Regions from separate parts of the Streptomyces sp. Da 82-17 genome, predicted to be linked through region 3. Evidence: riboswitches for the same ligand, from Rfam matches in the RefSeq annotation. Region 3 holds a riboswitch; each other region holds the start of a gene.

Evidence for each region. Region 3 has a riboswitch for cyclic di-AMP ahead of ACIDOF_RS26215 (transglycosylase family protein). Riboswitches for the same ligand answer to the same signal wherever they lie in the genome.
Region 1: another riboswitch for cyclic di-AMP. It lies ahead of ACIDOF_RS13580 (M23 family metallopeptidase); the one in region 3 lies ahead of ACIDOF_RS26215 (transglycosylase family protein).
Region 2: another riboswitch for cyclic di-AMP. It lies ahead of ACIDOF_RS26920 (M23 family metallopeptidase); the one in region 3 lies ahead of ACIDOF_RS26215 (transglycosylase family protein).
Region 4: another riboswitch for cyclic di-AMP. It lies ahead of ACIDOF_RS31915 (transglycosylase SLT domain-containing protein); the one in region 3 lies ahead of ACIDOF_RS26215 (transglycosylase family protein).

Annotation. Positions count from the first base shown of each region.
Region 1 is NZ_JBJURH010000006.1:382,297-386,487, forward strand. It holds tRNA gene ACIDOF_RS13565 (tRNA-Lys) at 1-4, shown strand, start outside; tRNA gene ACIDOF_RS13570 (tRNA-Met) at 187-260, opposite strand; gene ACIDOF_RS13575 (PP2C family protein-serine/threonine phosphatase) at 391-1,641, shown strand; cyclic di-AMP (ydaO/yuaA leader) riboswitch at 1,863-1,996, shown strand; gene ACIDOF_RS13580 (M23 family metallopeptidase) at 2,008-3,087, shown strand; gene ACIDOF_RS13585 (aldo/keto reductase) at 3,311-4,191, shown strand, end outside.
Region 2 is NZ_JBJURH010000018.1:59,424-63,614, forward strand. It holds gene ACIDOF_RS26905 (GNAT family N-acetyltransferase) at 1-29, opposite strand, end outside; gene ACIDOF_RS26910 (HPr family phosphocarrier protein) at 340-621, shown strand; gene ACIDOF_RS26915 (GntR family transcriptional regulator) at 883-1,587, opposite strand; gene ACIDOF_RS26920 (M23 family metallopeptidase) at 1,806-2,600, opposite strand; cyclic di-AMP (ydaO/yuaA leader) riboswitch at 2,615-2,777, opposite strand; gene ACIDOF_RS26925 (M16 family metallopeptidase) at 3,020-4,191, opposite strand, start outside.
Region 3 is NZ_JBJURH010000017.1:93,184-97,374, forward strand. It holds gene ACIDOF_RS26205 (FtsB family cell division protein) at 1-167, opposite strand, end outside; gene eno (phosphopyruvate hydratase) at 258-1,538, opposite strand; gene ACIDOF_RS26215 (transglycosylase family protein) at 1,877-2,575, opposite strand; cyclic di-AMP (ydaO/yuaA leader) riboswitch at 2,580-2,794, opposite strand; gene ACIDOF_RS26220 (transglycosylase family protein) at 3,029-3,907, opposite strand; gene ACIDOF_RS26225 (cytochrome P450 family protein) at 4,170-4,191, opposite strand, start outside.
Region 4 is NZ_JBJURH010000025.1:39,583-43,773, reverse strand. It holds gene ACIDOF_RS31920 (sugar porter family MFS transporter) at 1-899, shown strand, start outside; gene ACIDOF_RS31915 (transglycosylase SLT domain-containing protein) at 1,023-1,793, opposite strand; cyclic di-AMP (ydaO/yuaA leader) riboswitch at 1,798-1,962, opposite strand; gene ACIDOF_RS31910 (class I SAM-dependent methyltransferase) at 2,515-3,102, shown strand; gene ACIDOF_RS31905 (hypothetical protein) at 3,149-3,385, opposite strand; gene ACIDOF_RS31900 (MBL fold metallo-hydrolase) at 3,586-4,191, shown strand, end outside.

The sequences.
Region 1 (4,191 bases), on a different contig from region 3:
CCTACGACGCGAGGGTCCCCGGGGGAACCCGGTCCGACCTGCCGGGCAGCGCCCGAGCCACTGCGGTGGTTCGGGCGCTGTCGTGTTCGTGGGGAGTGCTGCGGGCGGGCAGGGGCCGCAGCCGTGAAGGGCCGTGAAAACGCGTCAGGCCCGGCACGCTTTCACGTGCCGGGCCTGAGGCTTCAGTAGCGGGGACAGGATTTGAACCTGCGACCTCTGGGTTATGAGCCCAGCGAGCTACCGAGCTGCTCCACCCCGCGTCGGTAAACACAAGTGTACGCCATTTTGGTGAGGCCGAACGCCACCCCTTAACCCGTACGGCCGCCGAGCGGTCGCCGGGCCGCCGTACGCCGCCGAGCCTGGGGAGGTGCGGCAGGCAGGAGACGACCGGTGGGGCAGCGAGGAGCGCGCGGAGCGCGGCGAGGCGGGCGCCGGGAGGGGGCCGGTGGCGGCGGTGGTGCGCGCCGCAGACCGCCCCGCAGACCGCCCGGCGGGGCTGGGGGGCAGGAGCGGAAACGGCCTCTCACGCACGCGCACGCGCACGCGTTCATTCGTACGCTGCCCGCGCTGCTCGTCCTCGTGGGGCTCGTCTCCGCGCTGTTGACGCCGCCGAGGTTCACGGCGGCGCCGCTGTTCTGCGCCGCGCCGCTCGTCGCGGCCCCGTTCTTCGGCCTGTCGGGCACGGTCCTGACGGGCGTCGCCGCGTCCGCGTCCGTGGTGCTGCTGCAGCTGTACTACGGGACGGTCGGCCGGCCGCAGGAGCTGACCGAGCTGATCAACGTGCTCACGGTCTCCGCGCTCGCCGTCCTCATCAACGTCGTCGTACGCCACCGCGGGGAGAAGCTCGCCTCCGCGCGGGAGATCGCCGAGGCCGCGCAGCGCGCCGTCCTGCCCGAACCGGCTTCTCGGATCGGGGGGTTGGAGGTGGCCGCGTGCTACGAGGCGGCGCAGGCGGACGCGTTCATCGGCGGCGACCTGTACGCGGTGCAGGAGACTCCGCACGGCGTACGGCTGATCGTCGGCGACGTGCGCGGCAAGGGGCTCGGGGCTGTGGAGGCCGTGGCCGTGGTGATCGGGGCGTTCCGGGAGGCGGCCGAGCAGGAGACGACCCTGGAGGCGGTCGCACAGCGCCTGGAGCGGGCGCTGGCGCGCGAGGGCGTCCGGCGCTCCGGCCTGGACGCCTTCGAGGGCTTCACGACGGCGGTGCTCGCGGAGATGCCGCACGGCCGCGAGGTGGTCCGGTTCATCAACCGGGGCCATCCGGAACCCCTGTTGCTGTACGCGGGCGGGCGGCTCGCGGTGCTCGCGGCGGCGGAGCCGGCGCTTCCGCTCGGCATGGGCGACCTCGGGATGTGGCCGGACCGGGCGGGCGAGTGCGCCTTCCCCGGCGGCGCGACGCTGCTCTTCTACACCGACGGCCTCTCGGAGGCGCGGGACGAGGCGGGGGAGTTCTACGATCCGGCGGCCCGGCTCAGCGGCCGGACGTTCGCGGCGCCGGACGCGCTGCTCGCCGCCGTGGCCGACGAGGTGCGGGCGCACACCGGCGGGAGCGGCATGACGGACGACATGGCGCTGCTCGCGGTGCGGCGGCCCGCGGCGGACGAGCCGAAGGGGCCGCCCGCTGTCACCCTCTGTGAGTGAAGCGCCGCCCTCCGCATAACAAATGACGCAACGTCAGAAACTTGAGGGCCGCGAGTTGTGGAGAAAGTGTGGTCAACTCGCCCGGTTCCGCCCCCTCGTGTCCCGAAAAGGCTTGGCCAGAGCCATGAACGATCAGTCGGAACGGCTTGGAATCCGATGCCGCTGTCTATTAACGTTCGATAACGCAGCGCGGTCGTCCCAGCCGTCACAAGAGTCGGCTCCGTGCGCACACGCTTAATCCCGCAAGGGAGCCGGGGAACCACCAACTTGGGGTGAATCGGGCGTTCTTCGCCCGTAGGAAACCTTCCTGTTCCGAACCCGTCAGCTAACCCGGTAGGCGAGAAGGAAGGAAAGGAGTGCGCCCCAGTGGCGACCCCCGCAAGCCGAGGCACGACCGGCCATGAGCCCGCGTATTTCCCGGACGGCGAGACGGCGTTCGGACACGACGAAGGGCCCTGGGAAGAGTGGAACCCCACTGAGGAGTCCGTTCGCCCGGTCCGCGGCCGGCACCGCGTCGGCAAGCAGCGCGGCGGCTTCGCGCGCAGCTCCACGGTGCTCGGCGTCGGCGTCATCGCCGCGGTCGGCGCCGGCGGCATAGCGACCGCCAAGGACCGCCCGCCGGTACCGATCTCGCTGCCCGACCTCTCCGGTGTCACCGAATCGCTGCCCGACGCCGAGTCCCTGCCGGGCGTCGGCTCCCTGATCTCCGACGACTCCGCGGACGCCGGGGACGACTTCTCGGGCGTCACCCAGGCCACCGCCGCGTCCGGCGCCCCCGTCGCCCAGCTCGACGGCGAGCCGCAGGCCGCCTCCGCGGACGCCGGTGAGGCGCTGCGCTCGCGCATCATGCAGCAGGCCGAGTCGAAGCAGGAGGAGGCCGCGGCCGCCGAGCAGGCCGCCGCTGCCGACGCCGCCGCCAAGGCCGCCGCCGAAGAGGCCGAGAAGCAGCAGACCGAGGCCGAGCGGGAGGCCGCCGAGGCCAAGCGCAAGGCCGAGGAGGAGGCGAAGCGGAAGGCGGAGGCCGAGCGCCTCGCCAAGCTCGCCCGCAGCTTCACCGCCCCCCTCGCGTCGTACACGATCAGCACCGTGTTCGGGCAGGCCGGTTCGATGTGGTCCTCCGGGTACCACACGGGCCTGGACTTCGCCGCCCCCACGGGCACGCCGATCAAGTCGATCCACAGCGGCACAGTCAAGGAGGCCGGCTGGTCCGGCAGTTATGGCTACCGCACGGTCATCGAGCTCGACGACGGCACCGAGCTGGCGTACAACCACCAGTCGTCGATGAGCGTCAGCGTCGGCCAGGAGGTCAAGACGGGCGACGTCATCGGACGCGTCGGCTCGACCGGCAACTCCACCGGCCCGCACCTGCACTTCGAGGTGAAGACCGCCGGCGGCGAGCTGATCGACCCGAGCGCCTGGCTGCGCAGCAAGGGCGTCAGCATCTGATCTCGACCGGCCGAGCCGCCACGGCTCCCCGGGAGGTTCCTGGATTCCGGTGGTCCTGGCGGCTTACCCCCCGACGTCAGGGCTGCCGGTACGAGGCATGCATCGGTGAGGTGAGGCATGTCCTCCACAGCCGTCGTGCGGCGGGTCCCTCTTTCCTGTGCGCGTACCCCTCAGCGGTGCGCGGACCGGAATAGGCCCGTCCACGGCGGCTGTTGACGTCCCCATGACCTCTTTGCGCACCCTCGGCCCGTCCGGTCTCTCGGTCTTCCCGCTCGCCCTCGGCGGCAACGTCTTCGGCTGGAGCGCCGACGAGGAGCAGTCCTTCGCGGTCCTCGACGCCTACACCGAGGCCGGCGGCAACTTCATCGACACCGCCGACGTCTACTCGGCCTGGGTGCCGGGCAACAGCGGCGGCGAGTCCGAGACCGTCATCGGCAAGTGGCTGGCGGCGCGCGGCAATCGCGAGGACGTCGTCGTCGCGACCAAGGTCGGCGGGCTCGACGGCGTGAAGGGCCTCGCCCCGGGCACCATCAAGCGGGGCGTCGAGGACTCCCTGCGCCGCCTCGGCACGGACTACATCGACCTCTACTACACGCACTTCGACGACCCGAGCGTCCCCGTCGAGGACATCGTCACCGCCCTCGACGAGCTGGTCCGCGCCGGCACCGTGCGCGCCGTCGCCGCCTCCAACATCTCGCCCGAGCGCCTCACCGAGTCCCTCGACTTCGCCGAGCGCGAGGGCCTCACGCGGTACGCCGCGCTGCAGCCGCACTACAACCTGGTCTCCCGCGACACGTACGAGGGCCGCCTCCAGGAGGTCGCCTCGCGGACCGGCCTCGCCGCCGTGCCCTACTACGCGCTCGCCTCCGGCTTCCTCACCGGCAAGTACCGCCCGGGTGCGACGGTGGACAGCGTGCGGGCGCAGAGTGCGGGCGGGCATCTGGACACCGAGCGCGGCGTGAGGGTGCTGGACGCCCTGGACCGGGTGGCGGCCGCGCACGACGCCGAGCTCGCCACCGTCGCCCTCGCCTGGCTCGCCGCGCAGCCGACCGTGGTCGCGCCGATCGCCTCGGCCCGCACGGTCGAGCAGCTGCCCGCGCTGCT
Region 2 (4,191 bases), on a different contig from region 3:
GTGGAGTCCGCGTGCTCGACCGGCGTCATGCGGCCCAGAGTACGGCGAACCGGCCTTTCGGTCAGGGCCTGTGGACAGCCCGGTACGACCTTCGGCCCGGGCCTGTGGAAAACCCGCGCCCGCCCCCCCTCCTGGAGCCGTCCCCGGAGCCGCCTCCCGACCCGCCCTCGGGCCCGTCTCACCCACTGAGTACGGGTCGCGGTGCCGCCCCGTGCGATGCAAGGTAGGAAGGCCGGACGGCGGCCGGGGTTCAGGACGTACGGCCTCTCGGAGCATCCGCCGCGGTATGAGACAGTGGTCTAGACAAGTGCTTGAGCGACACCTGAAGGGCAGCATCACATGGCTGAGCGCCGCGTCAACGTCGGCTGGGCCGAGGGCCTCCACGCCCGTCCCGCCTCCATCTTCGTCCGCGCGGCCACGGCCGCCGGCGTCCCCGTGACGATCGCCAAGGCCGACGGGAACCCGGTCAACGCCGCTTCCATGCTCGCGGTGCTCGGCCTGGGCGCGCAGGGCGGCGAGGAGATCGTGCTCGCCTCCGACGCCGAGGGTGCGGACGTCGCCCTGGACCGTCTGGCGAAGCTGGTCTCCGAGGGTCTCGAGGAGCTCCCCGAGACCGTCTGAGCGTCCGAGCCCGGCTCGGACGCACGGGGCTCCGGCCCCGGCCTGACCCGTTCAGGCGCACCACTGCCGCGGAAGCCCCGCAGACCGACGAGGTCTGCGGGGCTTCCGTGTTTTTCGCGGCCGGTATTGCGGCACGCACCAAAAGGCACTGCCGACAGCCGTACGAGATAAACGGACCAGACGGGGCCGCAGAGAAATGGGCAGCCCGCAACGGGGCGCAACAATTCCCGGCCCGTACACCCTATTCGTATACGGCTTTCGTTAATTCCGGCCGCTCGCCATGTTTACGGAATGTTGCGAAGTCCTCACCGCAGCGACCCTGCCGACCCGCGCCCCGCCGTCCGCGAAACGCAGCCGGTGCGCGGCCTTGGAGCGTTCGGTGTGCTGGGCGGTGAGGGCGCGGGCGCGTTCCGCGTCGCGCCGGGCCACCGCGTCGACGATCGCGCCGTGCTCCGCCCAGGACTCGGTCGGCTTGGCGGGCGGCTCGACCGCGTACATCCACGCGATCTTCTGGCGCAGCTGCGTGAGCAGGGCGGTCAGGCCCGCGCTGCCGGAGGCCTGGGCGAGGGTCTCGTGGAACCAGCCGTCCAGAGAGCGCAGGTCGTCGCTGTGCCCGGCGCGGGCGCGCTCCTGGCCGAGCCGTACGAGGCCGCGCAGCACCTTGAGGTGGGCCTCGGTGCGGCGCTGCGCCGCGCGGGCCGCGCCGAGCGGTTCGAGGAGCTGTCTGGCCTCGAGCAGGTCGGCGGCGTCCTGCGCGGTGGGCTCGGCGACGCACGCGCCCGCGTGCCTGCGCGTGCTGACGAACCCCTCCGCTTCCAGGGTGCGCAGCGCCTCGCGGACCGGGACGCGGGAGACGCCGTACCGCCGCGCGAGGACCTCTTCGGTGAGCCGGCCGCCGCGTTCGAAGACTCCCGCGACGATGTCGTCGCGAATCGCCGTGCATACCGAGTGCGCCGGAATGCGCATGACCGGACCTCCACCTGTGAATCACCCGTTCTGCGACTCTATTCCAGCACACCTGAATTTCCGACGACTCACCGGAATTCATGGAAGTCTTTTGGCCTGCGCCCGGCCGAAAACCGGCCGAATCGGATCGGCCGGTGGAGCGAGGAGCAATGTCCGGGAACGCCGAAGGCCCCGGCAGCGGATGCCGGGGCCTTCGGTGCGGGGTGCGTGCGGTGGCGTCAGACGTTCACGCCGTGCGAGCGCAGGTACGCGACCGGGTCGATGTCCGAGCCGTATTCGGGCGACGTGCGGGCCTCGAAGTGCAGGTGCGGGCCCGTGGAGTTGCCGGTCGAGCCGGAGAGGCCGATCTGCTGGCCGGGGGTGACGGTCTGGCCGACCGAGACGCCGATGGACGAGAGGTGGCCGTACTGGGTGTACGTGCCGTCGTTCATCTTGATCACGATGTTGTTGCCGTACGCCCCGCCCCAGCCGGCCTCGACGACGGTGCCGGAGCCGACGGCGACGACGGAGGTGCCGGAGCCGGCGTGGAAGTCGACGCCGCTGTGGCTGCCGGAGGACCAGAGGGCGCCGCCGGTCTGGTAGCCGGTGGAGATGTACGAGCCGGCGACCGGGGCGGTGTAGCTGTTGAGGCGCTTGCGCTCGGCCTCGCGGGCGGCGCGCTCCTTGGCCTCGCGCTCCTTCTTGGCCTTCTCCGCGGCCTTGCGCTTGGCCTCGGCCTTGCGGGCGGCCTCGGCGTGCTCCTCGGCCTTCTTCTTGGCGGCGGCCTTGGCGGCTGCCTTCTCCTGGGCGGCGGCCTGGGCGTCTATCTGCTCGGCGAGCGAATCGCCCACGGAGACGGCCTGGTTGATGCCGGTGTCGTCGAGGGCCGCGGAGCTCTCGGCGGCCATCGCGGGGGCGGAGAGGCCGCCGACGACGCCCGAGGTGGTCAGGGCGGCGACACCGGCGATGGTGGCGCTCTTGCGGGTCAGGCGGCTGGGACGGCGGTGCTTCCCGGTGGCACGGGCGAAGGCCATGGGGTGGCGGTGTCCTTTCCTTCCTTCTCGCCTACCGGGTTAGCTGACGGGTTCGGAGCAGGAAGGTCTCCTACGGGCCCCCTCCGCGCGGGAGGGCGTCCGATTCACCCCAGGGACTGCGTGTGGGTCCCCGGCTCCCCTGGCTCGCGCCGTACGGGGACTCGGCGATGACTGTCCGGTGCCGCGGGCGCGGCGCATAGCTGGCGAACAGCCGGACCGACGCTAAACGGGACATCTTTCAATCAACAAACGGATCACGCCTTTTGTAGTGCACGCCACAGGGCAGATCCCCAACCACTCTGAAATTTCAGCCCTAATCGGACATTGCATGACGAGGTGCTCGAACGGTGGGGGCCCCGGTGGCGCGGGTGCGCCACCGGGGCCCCTGAGCCCGTCACCGCGTCGCCGCGGCGGCCCGACTAGCCCGTGACAACGGTCACTTCACCGATGCCGAGCGCCTTCACGGGCTCGGCGATCTGGTCGGCGTCGCCCACCAGGACCGTGACGAGACGGTCCTCGGGGAACGCGCTGACGACGGCCGCGGTGGCCTCCACCGTGCCCGTCTCGGCGAGACGGCGGTACAGCTCCGCCTGGAAGTCGTCCGGCAGCTGCTGCTCGACCTGGTCCGCGAGCGTGCCGGCGACGGCCGCCGCCGTCTCGTACCGCAGCGGCGCCACACCCACCAGGTTCTGCACCGCGACGTCCCGCTCCGGGTCCGTCAGACCCTCGGCCGCGAGGGTCCGCAGCACCTTCCACAGGTCGTCAAGTGCCGGGCCGGTGTTGGGGGTGTCCACCGAACCGCTGATCGCGAGCATCGCCGCACCGCTGCCGTCCGCGGCCGACCGCAGCACCTGCGCGAACGCCCGCACACCGTAGGTGTAGCCCTTTTCCTCGCGCAGCACCCGGTCCAGACGGGACGTCAGAGTCCCGCCCAGGCAGTACGTGCCGAGCACCTGCGCCGGCCACACCTGGTCGTGCCGGTCCGCGCCGATACGGCCGATCAGGAGCTGCGTCTGCACGGCGCCGGGACGGTCCACGATGAAGACCCGGCCGGTGTCGTCCGCGGTGATGGGCGCCGCGGGGCGCTGCTCCGCGGTGTTCCCCGTCCACTCCCCCAGCGTCTCGGCGAGCATCGCGTCCAGGTCGGCGCCCTCCAGGTCACCGACGACGACGACGGTCGCGGTGGCCGGGCGGATGTGCGCGTCGTAGAACTTGCGGACCGCGGCCGCGTCGATGCGGGCGACGGTCTCCTCGGTGCCCTGCCGCGGCCGCGACATCCGCGCCTCGGCCGGGAACAGCTGCTTGTACAGCTCCTTGGCCGCGCGCCGCGCCGGGTTGGCCGTCTCGTGCGGGATCTCGTCCAGGCGGTTGCGTACGAGGCGCTTGATCTCGCTGTCCTCGAAGGCGGGGGCGCGCAGCGCGTCGGCGAGCAGCGCGAGGCCCTTCGGCAGCCGGGAGACCGGCACTTCGAGGGAGATGCGCAGGCCGGGGTGGTCCGCGTGCGCGTCGAGCGTGGCGCCGCAGCGCTCCAGCTCGGCGGCGAACTCCTCGGCGGAGTGCTTGTCGGTGCCCTCGGTGAAGGCCCGCGCCA
Region 3 (4,191 bases):
ACGATCAGCGAGCAGACGACGAGGGCGAGGAGCGCGGCGCGGCCGGTGAGGCGGGAGCGGCGGGCCTGCCGTTTGGTCTGGGAGCGGTAGACCCGGGCGGCCGTCTGCTCGCCGAGCAACCGGATCCTGGTCGCGGTGGAGAACCGGTCCCGGTCCTTCACGGCCATGTCCCCGCCTCCCGTTCACACGCACGTACGTCCCCGCACACGGTACGGGACCGGGTGCGGGGACGTACGTAACTACCTGGTGACTACGGCTCAGCCCTTGAAGCGCGGGAAGGCGCTGCGGCCGGCGTAGACCGCGGCGTCGTCGAGGATCTCCTCGATGCGCAGCAGCTGGTTGTACTTGGCGACGCGCTCGGAGCGGGCCGGGGCGCCGGTCTTGATCTGGCCGCAGTTGGTGGCGACGGCCAGGTCGGCGATGGTGACGTCCTCGGTCTCGCCGGAGCGGTGGGACATCATGCACTTGAAGCCGTTGCGCTGGGCCAGCTCGACGGCGTCCAGGGTCTCGGTCAGCGAACCGATCTGGTTGACCTTGACGAGCAGGGCGTTGGCCGAGTTCTCCTCGATGCCGCGGGCCAGGCGCTCCGGGTTGGTGACGAACAGGTCGTCGCCGACGAGCTGGACCTTGGAGCCGAGCTTCTCGGTGATGACGTTCCAGCCGGCCCAGTCGTCCTCGAACAGCGGGTCCTCGATGGAGACGAGCGGGTACGCGGAGACGAGCTCCTCGTAGTACTCCGTCATCTCGGCGGCGGAGCGGTCCTTGCCCTCGAAGTTGTACTTGCCGTCCTTGTAGAACTCGGAGGCGGCGACGTCGAGGGCGAGGGCGATCTGCTGGCCGGGAACGTAACCGGCCTCCTTGATGGCCTCGAGGATGAGGTCGAGGGCCTCGCGGTTGGAGCCGAGGTTCGGGGCGAAGCCGCCCTCGTCGCCGAGGCCGGTGGCCAGGCCCTTGCTCTTCAGGACCTTCTTCAGCGTGTGGTAGACCTCGGTGCCCCAGCGCAGCGCCTCGGAGAAGGACTCCGCGCCGATCGGGGCGATCATGAACTCCTGGATGTCCACGTTGGAGTCGGCGTGCGAGCCGCCGTTCAGGATGTTCATCATCGGCACCGGCAGCAGGTGCGCGTTCGGGCCGCCGAGGTAACGGAACAGCGGCAGGTCGCTCGCCTCGGAGGCGGCGTGGGCGACGGCGAGGGAGACGCCCAGGATGGCGTTGGCGCCGAGCGAGCCCTTGTTGTCGGTGGCGTCCAGGTCGAACATGGCCTGGTCGATCAGGCGCTGCTCGGTGGCGTCGTAGCCGACCAGCTCCGGGCCGATCTGCTCGATGACCGCGAGGACGGCCTTCTCGACACCCTTGCCCTGGTAACGGTTCGGGTCACCGTCACGGAGTTCGATGGCCTCGAAGGCACCGGTGGAGGCGCCGGACGGGACGGCGGCACGGCCGGTGCTCCCGTCGTCGAGGCCGACCTCGACCTCGACCGTGGGGTTGCCTCGGGAGTCCAGGATTTCCCGGGCTACGACGACGTCGATGGACGGCACGAGCATCTCCTTCTGGGATGTGACGCAAGCTGTGCTTGCACGAGGGCCGCGCCCTTGCGGCCGACCTTCTTTGCCTTGCGTCTCACGAGCCTAACCGCCCGCTGAGGCTCGGCCACCCGGCCGCCCGCCCGCTGGGACGAAAAGAGGCCCGAAGAATCGCATTGCGGGGCAAAAGAGCAACAACACTACCGAGCGGTACGCGGGTGTGCGCCACCCCGCTCAACAGCGCACGCGGTGGTGCAGGCGGTACGGCACGCGGTACGGGCATGCCCCCGCCCCGGCGCGTACGGGGGAATGCACGCCGGGGCGGGGAGTGTGGGGGGCGCCGCGCGGGCCGCTTACTTCAGGTGCAGCTGCTGGCCCGGGTAGATGAAGTCGGCGTCGTCGACGATGTCCTTGTTCAGGTCGAACAGCTTCGCCCAGCCGCCCTTGACGTCGTGCGCCTCGGCGATGGAGGAGAGGGTGTCGCCCTTCTTCACCTTGTACTCGCCGTCGCCCTTCTTGACCTTCTTGCCGGTCGGGGTCTCGACGGTCTTCTGCGGGGCGCGCTCCTGCGAGCGGGAGGCGGGCTGCTCGGCCTTGCGCTCGGGCTGCGGGGCGGCCTGCTGCTGCGGGGCCTGCTCGGCGGGCTGCGCCGAACCGCCGCCGTCGTAGGCGGCGTTGGAGAGGCCGGTGCCGCAGTTCGGCCAGGCGCCCTTGCCCTGTCCGGCGAGGACCTTCTCGCCGATCTCTATCTGCTGGGCCTTGGTGGCCTGGTCGGCGGTGGCCGCGTACTTGGTGCCGCCGTAGGCGTTCCAGGTGGAGGCCGAGAACTGCAGGCCGCCGTAGTAGCCGTTGCCGGTGTTGATGGACCAGTTGCCGCCGGCCTCGCACTGGGCCACGGCGTCCCACTCGGAGGCGGTGGCGGCGGAGGCGGAGCCCGCGGTGGCCAGCGGGGCGGCGACCGCGGCGCCGGCGACACCGGCGAGCGCGAGGGCGCGGCCGGCCTTCTCGGCCTTGGTCAGACGACGGTGCTTGCCCTTGCCGGAGAACAGCATGGAGTAATCCCCTCACCGACGCCTGCGAGGTGAGCTGTCGGGTTCGGGCCGTGTGAGTTGCCCGGCCGCCTCGTTCCGTACACCCCGAAATCCGGGACATACGCGGCGACTTCACCCCAAGCCGTTCCCTGCACCGCTGCGGGCTCCGCGTGGAGCCTCAACGGCCGGGCCCGGCGCAAACCTTGGGTCCCCCGCTCCTGCCTACGGCGCTTGACGCGACGACTGTTCCCAAGGGCCGCCGGCAGGATTCGGCGTGACGGCCATCGGGGCCCGCCAGTGGCGAGCGGTGACGACCGTAGCCGTGCGCTCGGTGGAAATACCAAGCCGATCAGGGCTGATGAGACTCATCTCTCACCCCGGGCGAAGTGTCTTTATAACGGACATTCAGCAGCGAACTGCCGCCGGATTCCGCCCAGTTTCACCCTGCTCGCACCCACACCGGCCGGCCGCCGGTCAGCCGAGGTCGAGCCGCTGGCCAGGGAGGATGAGGTCCGGGTCGGAGCCGATCGCGTCCTCGTTGGCGGCGTAGAGCGCGGGCCAACCGCCGTCGACGCCACGGGCGTCGGCGATCGCGGAGAGGCTGTCGCCGACGCGGACCGTGTACGCGCCTTCGGCGTCGCCGCGGGAGCCGTCGCCGCGCGAGGCGTGCCGGCCCGAGGAGTTGGAGTCGCGACCCTCCTCCGGGGAGTCCGGGGACTCGGGGGCGGGTTCGCCGCGATGCTTTCCGGAGCCGTTCTGGCCGGAGTTGCCCGTTTCGTCCGCGCTGTCGCCGCTGCCCTTGCCGTCGGATCCGCCGCCCGTCCCGCCGTCCGCCTCGCCGTCCGTTTCGCCCTTTGTGTCGTCTGACGGGGCGTCGGTCGGGGAGTCGGTCGGGGTGTCCGCGGGCTCCTCGACGGAGGTGTCGCCGGGCGGGGTCGGGTCCTCGGCTGAGGGGTCGTCCGACGGGAACTCGGTGGGCTCCTCGCTCGGCTCCTCGCTCGGCTGGTCCGACTGGTCGCCGTCCGCGGGGTCGGTGAGCGGGAAGCCGGCGACCAGGCCGCAGGTGGGCCAGGCCAGCGGCCCGCGCTCGGCGAGCACGTTCTCCGCCACGGCCACCTGCTGGGCACGGCTGGCCAGGTCGGCGCTCGGGGCGTACTTCAGACCGCCGAAGGCCTCCCAGTCCGCCTGGGTCAACTGGAGGCCGCCGTAGTAGCCGTTGCCGGTGTCGGCGTTCCACACGCCGCCGCTCTCGCAGTCGGCGAGGCGGTCCCAGGTGTTGGCGTCGACGGTGGCGTCCGCGGCACTGGCGCCGGTCGCGCCGAGCAGCGGGATGGCGATCGCTGATCCGGTCACTCCGGCCGCGACCACGAGGGCCGGGGCCTGGCGGGGGCGTCGGTGACGACCGTTCCCGGAGAGCATGCGGTTCCCTTTCGCGCGACGACAGGCATGGCGTCTGCAGCCGTGGCGTGTGACAGCCGTGGCGTCCGAGCCGAGGGTGAAACGTAGCGACAGTCGAACGCTTGTCACAACCCGATACAGCGCAGATCACGTGAAAGTCACAGTGCTGACGCCGTGTCAGAAACCTGGTCCGTGCGGGCCCCTGGCGCCCGGGGGATCACTCCGGTGTGAACTCCACG
Region 4 (4,191 bases), on a different contig from region 3:
TCTTCGTCTCGTACCTGGTCGGCTATCTCTTCGACGACGGTGAGGGCTGGCGCTGGATGCTGGGGCTCGGGCTGCTGCCCGCGCTCGCGATGTTCGCCGGCGTGCTGCGCCTCGCGGAGAGCCCGCGCTGGCTCCTCGACCGCGGCCGCCGCGACGAGGCCCGCGCCGCGCTGCTCCGCACCCGTACGCCCGAGGCCGCCGACGCCGAACTCGCCGAGATCGAGGCGCTGTCCGCGGCCGAGACCCGCACCAGCTACCGCGATCTGCTGCGCCCCGCGATGCGTCCCGCCGTAATCCTCGGCGTGGTCGTCGCGGCCACCAACCAGCTGGTCGGCGTCAACGCGGTCATCTACTACGCGCCGACCATGCTCAAGCAGGCCGGTTTCGGCAGCTCCGCCGCGATCCTCTCCTCGCTCGGCATCGGCCTGGTCAACATGTGCCTGACGTTCGTGGCGCTGCTGCTCGTCGACCGGGTCGGCCGCCGCCCGCTGCTGCTCGGCGGCACGTCGGTCGTGGTCCTGGCGCTCGTGCTGCTCGGCGCGCTGTACCTGATGGGCGACGACGGGCGCCCCGTCTCCGGCGGCCTGCTCGTGGCCGGGCTCTGCCTGTACATCGCGGCGTTCGCGCCCAGCCTCGGCCTCGCGATCTGGCTCATCAACAGCGAGATCTTCCCGACGGCGGTACGCGGCAAGGCCAGCTCCTTCGGCAACGTCACCCACTGGGGCCTCGACTTCGCCATCTCCCTCACCGTCCTCACCACCATCAACGCCCTCACGCCCACCGGTCTGTTCTGGATCTACGGTCTCTTCGGCCTGCTCGGCGTGGTCTACCTGCACCGCAAGCTGCCGGAGACGAAGGGCCGCAGCCTGGAGGACATCTCGGCGTCGCTGCGGGGCTGACGCGCCTCGCCATGTCATGCGCGGAGGGGGCGTCACGACGGCGGAGACTTCCGCTGCCGTGACGCCCCCTCCGAGGCGGTCGCCGTGGCCGACGGGACGAACCCGTCCGGCCCGACTGCTCGTTTAGTACGGGCCGTTGACGTTGTCGATCGAGCCGTAGCGGTCCGCCGCGTAGTTGCAGGCGGCGGTGATGTTGGCGACCGGGTCGAAGCTGTCGGTCGACGTGCCGGGCACGTGGTAGGCCTCGAAGGTGGGGGCGATGACCTGCAGCAGACCCTTGGACGGGGTGCCGTTCTGGGCGTTGATGTCCCAGTTGTTCATGGCCAGCGGGTTGCCGGAGGACTCCCGCATGATGTTGCGGTGGATGCCCTCGTACGTGCCGGGGATGCCGTGCTGGGCCATGATGTCGAGCGACTCGCGGATCCAGCCGTCGAGGTCGTTGGTGTACGCCTTCTTCGCCGCGGCGGGCTGCACCTCGGTGGCGCCCTTGCGCTCGGAGCGGTCGGCGCGCTCGGCGGAGGCACGGGAGGCGTCGGCCTTCTCGGCCTTCTTGCCGAGGGTGAGCTTCAGGCCGGGGTGGATGAGGCCCGGGTTGTCGCCGAGGGCGTCGCGGTTGGCCTCGTACAGCTTCTTCCAGCCGCCGCTGAGGGAGTGCTCCCGGGCGATCGCGGAGAGGGAGTCACCCGCGACGACGGTGTACGTCTTCGCGGCGGCCGGCTTCGCGGCCGGGCTCGCCTGAACGGCCTCGGCCTTGGCCGCACCCGCGGGCGCCGCGCTCGCCGCGGTCGCGCCGATCACCGGAAGTACGAGCGCTGCTCCGCCGGTCCCCACGAAGGCGATTCCCCGGTTGAGCGAACGGGACTTGGGGCGGCGGTGCTTTCCCTTTGCAGGCATGACGAATTCCTCTCCGTCGCCTACGAGGTGAGCTGTCGGGTTCGGACGGGAGATGTCCGGTCGCACTGCGCATGCGACTTCACCCCAAGCCGTTCCGGACGTGCCGGACCGGCGACTTACCTGGGTCCCCCGCTCCTGCCGTGCGTAAGTGAGTCGGTGTGAGGTTCTCCGGGCGGCGGCAGGATTCGGCGTTCCGTCCGGATTCACGGTGACGTTAGGCGAGAAAGTCGCGGAGGAACAAGGTCGGAAATTGAACGGGGAATGTACGGAGCGCATTCATGTGTCCTGGAACACGCCGCCCGCCGAGATCGAAAAGGCTCAACTCGCTTTGCGGGAACCGGATGTGCGTTTTCGGCGTCTGTCGGGGGGACGGTTGTTCCGTGTGACCCGTCTCACTGAATTCGATACGGCCGTGAAATGCGGAAGTCGGGCGAATCTGACGGGCAATTCAGGTGCTGTGTCACCAATATGGGCGCTAATTTATGTAAGCCGCCAATGCTGTAATGAGGTGACTTAATCGGGCGAACTCGGACATAGGTGAGCGGGTGGGGGTGAGCGGGATCGGGTGGGGCGACTTGGGGCACCGGGTGGGCGCCGGCGGCGGGTCGCGGCCCCGTGCGGGCGCGCGTAGCTTGACGGCTGTGGGGTCCGGCGACGGAGTGGGCCGCGGGGCTCGGTGGTCGGGGGCTCGTCGGTCGGAGCGCGAGGAGGAGTGAGGGACGTGGACGCGAACGCCTGGGACGAGCGGTACGGCGCGGAGGAACGCGTATGGCCCGCCGAGCCCAACCTGTGGGTCGTCCGTGAGACCTCCGAACTCCCGCCCGGCCGCGCCCTCGACCTCGCCGCCGGGGAGGGGCGCAACGCCCTGTGGCTGGCCCGCCGGGGCTGGAGCGTCGACGCGGTCGACTTCTCACCCGTCGCCGTACGGCGCATGGCCGACCTCGCAGAACGCCAACAGGCCGATGTGCACGCCGAGTTGGCCGACGTGACGCGCTACGCCCCGCAGGAGTCCGCGTACGACCTGGTGCTCCTCTCCTACCTCCAGCTCCCTCGGCAGGATATGGAGGGGGTCCTCGACACCGCCTGCCGTGTCGCCCGGCCCGGAGCGACCCTGCTCCTCGTCGGCCACGACATCAGCAACCTCGACCACGGCATCGGCGGCCCCCAGGACCTGCAGGTCCTCTCCAGTACGGACCAGGTCACCGCGGCCTGGGAGCCGTACGCCGACATCGCCGTCGCCGAGGTCGCCCGCCGCCCCGTGGGGGACGCGGCGGCCCTGGACACGGTGGTACGAGCGGTCCGCCGCTGAGGCGTACTCCGGGTTCTCCGGGTTCTCGGGGTTCTCCGGGGCCTTGTCACAGCCCTGAGGGGTGGGCGGGCAGCCACTCGGCGTGCCGCCCCCGCATCCGGTCCCGCTCGGCCGCATCGGCCTCGTCCTCCGCGTACCGCTTCGAGCCCGGCAGGCTGTGGAAGCGCACCCAGGCGTCCCGGTACGGGCCGCGCAGCTCATGGCCCACAGGCGGGCACAGCGGCCGGTGCCGCGCCCACAGTTCCGTCGACGCCGACGCCTCCTCGCCCCGTACGGCCCCCACGTCTCCGCTCCTCCCTCTGCGCTCTGCGTTCCCGCTGCGCTGTGTTCCCGCTGCTCCCGGCAGTGGCGAGAGTGCCGCACCCCAGGCGGTTGTCGGGTCCGTCACGTGCTCACAGCCCCGGAAATATACCCCCGGGGGTAATGCTGTTAAGGTGAGTGACATACCCCGGGGGGTAATTTTCGTCCGTGAGGAGTTTCCCTGTGTTCTTCGTCGACACCATCGAGCTCGAGGGCCTCGGCAACCGCAGCTACCTGGCCGGCGGCGAGCGCGCGGCAGTGGCCGTGGACCCGCCGCGGGACATCGACCAGGTCCTGGCCGCGGCCGCGCGGCGGGGCGTGCGCATCACCCACGTCGTGGAGACGCACATCCACAACGACTACGTGACCGGCGGCCTGGAGCTCGCCCGCCTCACCGGCGCCGCCTACCTGGTCCCGGCCGGCGCGCACGTCTCCTTCGCCCGGACCCCCGTGGCCGACGGGGACACCGTCGACGTCGACACGGACCTCGCCCTGGCCGCCGTCGCCACCCCCGGCCACACCCCGCACCACACCGCGTACGTGCTCAGCGACGCCGGCCGCCCGGTCGCCGCGTTCACCGGCGGCTCCCTGCTCATCGGCACGGTCGGCCGCCCCGACCTGGTCGAACCCCGCCTGACCGAGCAGCTGGCCCGCGCCCAGCACGCCTCCGCCCACCGGCTCGCCGACGCCCTGCCCGACGACACCGCGGTGCTGCCCACCCACGGCTTCGGCAGCTTCTGCTCCTCCGCGCAGGCCGACGGCGACGCCACGACCATCGGCAAGGAGAAG